DNA from 3 places in the Janthinobacterium sp. FW305-128 genome. Region 1 is predicted to be linked to each of the others. Evidence: predicted binding sites of a transcription regulator. Region 1 holds the regulator's gene; each other region holds the start of a gene.

Region 1 (2,269 bases):
CTGGCCGAAGGCGGTCACCTGACCCACGGCATGCCGCTGAACATGTCCGGCAAATGGTTTGACGTCGTGTCGTATGGCTTGACGGCGGAAGAAGACATCGACTACGAGGCGATGGAACGCCTGGCCCGCGAACGCAAGCCAAAACTGATCATCGCCGGCGCGTCCGCTTTCTCGAAAAAAATCGACTTCGAACGCTTCGGCAAGATCGCCAAGGAAGTGGGCGCCTACTTCATGGTGGACATGGCCCACTACGCGGGCCTGATCGCCGCCGGCCTGTACCCGAATCCGGTGCCGTTCGCCGACTTCGTCACCTCGACCACGCACAAATCGCTGCGCGGTCCGCGCGGCGGCATCATCCTGATGAAGGCCGAGCACGAAAAAGCCATCAACTCGGCCATCTTCCCTGGTATCCAGGGCGGTCCGCTGATGCACGTGATCGCCGGCAAGGCCGTCGCCTTCAAGGAAGCGCTGAGCCCTGAATTCGTCGAATACCAGAAGCAAGTGATCAAGAACGCCGACGTGCTGGCGAAAACCCTGATCAAGCGCGGCCTGCGCATCGTGTCCGGCGGCACCGAATCGCACGTCATGCTGGTTGACCTGCGCGCCAAGAACCTGACGGGCAAGGAAGCCGAAGCCATCCTCGGTTCCGCGCACATCACCTGCAACAAGAACGGCATCCCGAACGACCCGCAAAAACCCTTCGTCACCTCGGGCATCCGCCTGGGCAGCCCGGCGATGACGACGCGTGGTTTCAAGGAAGCGCAAGCGGAAGAAGTGGGCAACCTGATCGCCGACGTGCTGGACAATCCGCATGACGCCGCCACCATCGAGCGCGTCAAAGCGGCCGTGAAAGTGCTGGCCGACGCGCACCCTGTGTACGCAGCATAATTATTTGTCCAGAATGTGTCATACGGAGTAAGATTCCGTATGACACATTCCTTCGTGCCCAAGGGCGCCCGGAGTGATTCGGGCGCCCTTTGTACAAGGGCGGCGATTTCCCGTAATTATTACTATAAAGTTGTAACCAGCCCATGAAATGTCCATTTTGCCAGCACGGCGACACCCAGGTTCTCGATACGCGCGTATCGGAGGAAGGGGATGCCATTCGGCGCCGCCGCCGCTGCGGCAAATGCGACAAGCGGTTTACCACGTACGAGCGCATTGAACTTATCATGCCGGCCGTCGTCAAAAAGAATGGCAGCCGGACGGAGTTCGCTGCGGATAAGTTGCGCGGCAGTTTGATGCTGGCCTTGCGCAAGCGTCCCGTCGCGGCCGCCTCGGTGGATACGGCCATCGCGTCCATCCAGGAAAAACTGCTGACCAGCGGCTTGCGCGAAGTCGATTCCGGCTATATCGGCGAACTCGTCATGCAGGAACTCAAGCGCCTCGACAAGATCGCCTACATCCGCTTCGCTTCCGTCTACAAGAATTTCGAAGACCTGGCCGAGTTCCAGGATGCGATCGCCGAAGTGGGGCAGGCGCGCAAGCCCTGACGCCTGCTCGAAGCCTCTTGTTCGACGACGGGGCTGCTCATGTGCCCCGTTTTGCGCCCCGTGTTCACCACGCCAGCGCTCGCCTGGCAAGCGGCCTGATCAATAACTACGCCGTTCTTCTCCCCTTATCGCTGCGCTGTTTGCGCTTGCGCAGATCCCGTTTTTTGCGCGCGTCTATCGTGTAGCTGGGCCGCCTGTTCTTGCGACTCTTTCTGCGGAAGGGAGCAAGGCATGCACATGAGCGGTCGCACTATGTTTCCAGCGGGTGGCAGCAGCCTCGTCGAGGTGCTCGTGTCGCTGCTGCTGTTGGCGCTGGGCCTGCTCGGTGCCAGCATTTTGCAACTGCACTCCCTGCGCGCGCGCCATGAGTCGGCGCTGTTGTCGGCGGGCGCGCAGCTGGCGGCCGGCATGGCCGAGCGCATGCGCGCAAACGGCGTGCTCATGAATGGACCCGATGCGGGCAATCCCTACCTGAACGTGGCCTACGCGGCGGCGGACGACGCCGAAGCAGGCGGCACTGCGCCGGACTGCTTTGGCGCTAGCGCCTGCAGCGCGGCCGAACTGGCGCAATTCGACATCGCTGAATGGAAGCAATCGTTGCATGCGGCCTTGCCCGGCGCGCGCCTGCATATCTGCCGCGATGCCTCTGTTTGGGATGCCGCCGCGCAAGGCTTGCACTGGGCGTGCAGCGGCGGCAAGGGCGCGCCCATCGTCATCAAGCTGGGCTGGCGCGGCCGCTTGCCCGATGGCTCGCCCGCCGTGAATGCGGCAGGCGA
Region 2 (2,269 bases), on a different contig from region 1:
GTCCTGCCGCTGGACGTGTATTTGCGTCAGGCCGAGCGCGACATGATCATGCAGGCGCTGGTCCAGGCGCGTTATCACCGCGCGCGGGCGGCGCGTCAGCTGGGCCTGAGCGTGCGCCAGTTGCGTTACCGCATGCAGAAATTGACGATACAGGAAGCATTACTTGATGAGCGGATGGACGATAGATGAAGACGGCTGGTGCGACGGCGCGCTGCGCTATGACTCGCCGTACTGTGATGCGCGTCCGGACGGTGCGCAAGTCGACTTGCTGGTGATTCATAACATCAGCTTGCCGGGTGGCCGCTTTGGCGGGCCGCATGTGTCGGACTTGTTTACGGGCCGGGTAGATTATAATGCCGATCCTTCCTTCGCCGACCTGCGTGGCTTGCAGGTGTCGGCGCACTTTTTTGTGCGGCGCGATGGTGCGTTGTTGCAATATGTTTCTACTGATCAACGTGCTTGGCATGCGGGCGCGTCCGTATTCGAAGGACGCCCGCAGTGCAATGGCTATTCCATCGGTATCGAAATGGAGGGCGCGGACGATGTGCCTTTCCAGCGGCGGCAATACCATGTGCTGGCGGCGCTGACGGCGGCGCTGGTGGCGCGCCACGGGCTGTCCCATGTGCGCGGCCACGAGCATATCGCACCGGGAAGGAAGACGGATCCGGGGCCGTTTTTTGACTGGCATTTTTATCAAGAGTGCTGGCTGGAAACCCTGCGCGGGCAGCCTGCGTTAGCGCTTACTTCGCGGGGATTGGGCTTTCCATCCATGCCCTGAAAAGTCAACCGAAATCGTATATGAAAATACAAAAAATTACGCCGGCGGATGCTGGAAAACTATTGCATCGCCCTTCGATGGGCACTACAATTAGTGCAGAAGTTGGATATAAAGACTATATCTAGTGCCATCACAGACGTTTTCAGAATTATTATCAAAGCTACCCGGATTGCTGATAAAGCACTGGAACTGGCGGTTTATCACCCTTGATCATGTTTTGCGCCAGCCGGGCAGTACGGTGTGGCGCTATGGATACTGACCTGTTTTATGCATTATAAATTTACTATTTAGCAACAAATACCTGAAGAAACCCTGACCATCGGGCGTTCTATTCAACAACACACGCGGCAGCAAAACTGCAGGCTGACTTTAGCTGACAACGGGAGCTTCAATGCAATCACCACAAGATATTTCCATCCATCCAACGCCAGTATCGCCAGCGCCAGGCGCGGCCAACAGCGTGGCGAGCACGGGCGCGGCATTGGGCGACTATCGCATCATCCGCCGCAACGGCGCGGTGGTGGCATTTGAGCCTTCGAAGATCGCCATCGCCATGACCAAGGCGTTTTTGGCCGTTAACGGCGGCCAGGGCGCCGCCTCGGCACGCATCCGCGAACTGGTGGAGCAACTGACGGACGGCGTCGTCGCCGCGCTGGTGCGTCGCCATCCGGGCGGCGGCACCTTCCATATCGAAGACGTGCAAGACCAGGTGGAACTGTCGCTGATGCGTTCGGGCGAGCACGACGTGGCGCGTGCCTACGTGCTGTACCGCGCCAAGCATATGGAAGAGCGCCGCCTGCAGAAGGAAGCGCAAGGCGCGTCCGCACAAGTTTCCGCACCACAATTAAATGTCACCGACAACGGCGTGCGCCGCCTGCTGGACATGCAGGAAGTGCGCGACCTGATCAACGCCGCCTGCGCCGGCCTGGAAAAGCACGTCGATGCCGACGCCATCCTGGCTGAAACGGTGAAGAACCTGTACGACGGCGTGCCCGTCGAAGAGCTGCACAAGTCGGCCATCCTGGCAGCGCGCGCGCTGATGGAAAAAGACCCGGCCTACAGCCAGGTCACGGCCCGCATCCTGCTGCACACGGTGCGCAAGGAAGTGTTCGGCAAGGAAGTGCCGCAAGCGGCCGCCGCCGCCGAATACCTGACGTATTTCCCGCAATATATCGCCAAGGGCATCGCCGCCGAGCTGCTGAATCCGGTGCTCGCCAGTTTCGACCTGGAGCGCCTGGCGAAAGCCATCGTCGCCGACCGCGACTTGCAGTTCGGCTACATCGGCCTGCAAACCCTGTACGACCGCTACTTCCTGCACATCCAGGACGTGCGCATCGAAATGCCGCAGGCGTTCTACATGCGCGTGGCCATGGGCCTGGCGTTGAACGAAGCGGACCGCGAAGCGCGCGCCATCGAGTTCTACAGCCTGCTGTCCTCGTTCGACTTCATGAGCTCGACGCCGACCCTGTTCAACTCGGGCACCCTGCGCTC
Region 3 (2,269 bases), on a different contig from region 1:
TCGGCGTTTCCAGCCAGCGCACGGATTTCGCCGGCGAGCACACGCCGTGCGTGTTCGGCGCCTCGCCCGTCGCATACGACGACAGCGCGCAGCGCCCTTCGACCATCACGCACAGGCTGCCGAAGCCGAAGACCTCGATCTCGACGTCCGTCTTGGCGATCAGTTGCTCGACCTGCGCCATCGACAGCACGCGCGGCAGCACGGCGCGGGCGATGCCGAAGTGTTCCTGGTAAAAATTGATCGCTTCGTAGTTGGTGGCCGAGCCTTGCACGGACAGGTGCAGGCGCAGCTGCGGGTGATGCTCGCTTGCATACGCCATCAAGCCCGGATCGGCGACGATCATGGCGTCGATGCCGGCTTGCGCGGCGCGGTCGATGGCGCTGCGCCACACGGCCCAGTTGTGCGGCTGCGGATAGGTATTCAGCGCCAGCAGCACCTTGCGTCCATATTGGTGGGCGTAGCGCACGCCCTCGGCGATGGCCTTTTCGTCGAAATTGAGGCCGGCGAAATTGCGTGCATTGGTGGCGTCGCGAAAACCCAGGTACACGGTGTCGGCGCCATTGTCGACGGCCGCTTTCAAGGCGGGCAGGCTGCCGGCGGGGCAGACCAGTTCCAGCGGTCCGGCCACGCGGGTGGCGGTAGTTGATTCAAGCATCATGATATTCACAGTCCTGTATCGGCTCAGGGTGCAGACTATAGCCCCGCCCATACCGCCCAGTCCTTGACACAGGTGAAGGAATGCATGCATGGCTGGCGCGCGTTCAACTTGCTTGACCTGGCTGTAAAATGCTCCACTTTTTCCCTATCCGATTGCCCGCCATGACCCGCAAACCGCTGCTGATTTTCCTGCTCACCCTGTTCCTCACCGCGCTGCAGGTGCAGTGGGCCGGGCCGCCCGATGGCTATGACGCAGGGACCATCTCCGTGCTGTCGCCCGAGGTGCTGGGCGCGTATCCGGGCGTGCTGCTGCTGTTCCTGCTGGCCGTGTTCGCGCGCCGCAAGATGCCGCTGCTGCGTCAGGCCGCCATCTGCACGGGCCTGCTGGCCGTCTACTGGCTGCTGGCGAACTACGTCACCTTCGACGCGCGCGTGGCCAGCTGGAGCACCTACACGCCGCTGGAAATCTGGACGCACGTGCTGCCCGCCTCCGTCGCCAGCGTCGCCGCCTGCGGCGCCGCGTTCTTTTGCGCGAGCTGGCTGATCCTGCGCGAAACGCGCTGGAACAAAAGCGGCTGACGTGGTTTTTTCACCTGCATCAAGGATTCGTCACGCAACTGCACGCGCCCTTTGACGCCACTATATTTAGTGATTAATCTCCATAAAAACACCGCATGTTGTGTTTATTGGAGGTTTCATGACGACAAATGCAGTTTCCCCCACACGCGGCCAGGTCGATGTCGCCGCGTCCATCAATGAATACCTGGACCGGCGCGACTGGCGTGTCAACGCCAACGCCAACCAGGGTTACTCGCTGGGCGGCCTGATACTCAATGTATCGGGCAAGGTCATCGCCAATTACTGGCTGGACCAGGTGTATCCGCCGGAAGTGGGCGCGGCGCACCGCGAAGCGGCCCTGCACATCCACGACCTCGACATGCTGGCTGGCTATTGCGCCGGCTGGTCGCTGCGCACCCTGCTGCATGAAGGCTTGAACGGCGTGCCGGGCAAGATCGAATCGGGCCCGCCCAAGCACATGTCGAGCGCCATCGGCCAGATCGTCAATTTTCTCGGCACCCTGCAAAACGAGTGGGCCGGCGCGCAGGCGTTCAGCTCCTTCGATACCTATATGGCGCCCTACATCCGCAAGGACAGCCTGTGCTATGAAGACGTGCGCCAGTACATGCAGGAGCTGATCTTCAACCTCAACGTGCCATCGCGCTGGGGCACGCAGACGCCGTTCACCAACCTCACTTTCGACTGGGTCTGCCCGGACGACCTGCGCGAGCAGATTCCCGTCATCGCCGGCCGGGAAATGGACTTCAGCTATGGCGAGCTGCAGGCGGAGATGGACATGATCAACCGCGCCTACATCGAGATCATGATGGCGGGCGACGCCAAGGGCAGGGTCTTCACCTTCCCCATCCCCACCTATAACATCACCGAGGATTTCGACTGGCATAGCGAAAACGCGGAACGCCTGTTCGAAATGACGGCCCGCTACGGCCTGCCCTACTTCCAGAACTTCATCAATTCGGAACTCAAGCCGAACATGATCCGCTCCATGTGCTGCCGCTTGCAGCTGGACTTGCGCGAACTGCTGAAAAGGGGC

Evidence for each region. Region 1 encodes NrdR, which represses ribonucleotide reductase genes. Its sites were predicted from a motif close to CACNANATNTNGTG; they were not measured.
Region 2: a site for NrdR is predicted at 892-905, ahead of IGS60_RS02120 (ribonucleoside-diphosphate reductase subunit alpha). Genes of this name have one in related genera too.
Region 3: a site for NrdR is predicted at 1,295-1,308, ahead of IGS60_RS22405 (ribonucleoside triphosphate reductase). Genes of this name have one in related genera too.

The regions. Positions count from the first base shown of each region.
Region 1 is NZ_JACYMK010000009.1:91,297-93,565, forward strand. Features, by position in the region: gene glyA (serine hydroxymethyltransferase) at 1-888, shown strand, start outside; gene nrdR (transcriptional regulator NrdR) at 1,032-1,493, shown strand; gene pilV (type IV pilus modification protein PilV) at 1,731-2,269, shown strand, end outside.
Region 2 is NZ_JACYMK010000001.1:463,000-465,268, forward strand. Features, by position in the region: gene IGS60_RS02110 (sigma-54 dependent transcriptional regulator) at 1-189, shown strand, start outside; gene ampD (1,6-anhydro-N-acetylmuramyl-L-alanine amidase AmpD) at 167-778, shown strand; gene IGS60_RS02120 (ribonucleoside-diphosphate reductase subunit alpha) at 1,170-2,269, shown strand, end outside.
Region 3 is NZ_JACYMK010000011.1:231,430-233,698, reverse strand. Features, by position in the region: gene IGS60_RS22415 (peptidase U32 family protein) at 1-655, opposite strand, end outside; gene IGS60_RS22410 (hypothetical protein) at 820-1,236, shown strand; gene IGS60_RS22405 (ribonucleoside triphosphate reductase) at 1,355-2,269, shown strand, end outside.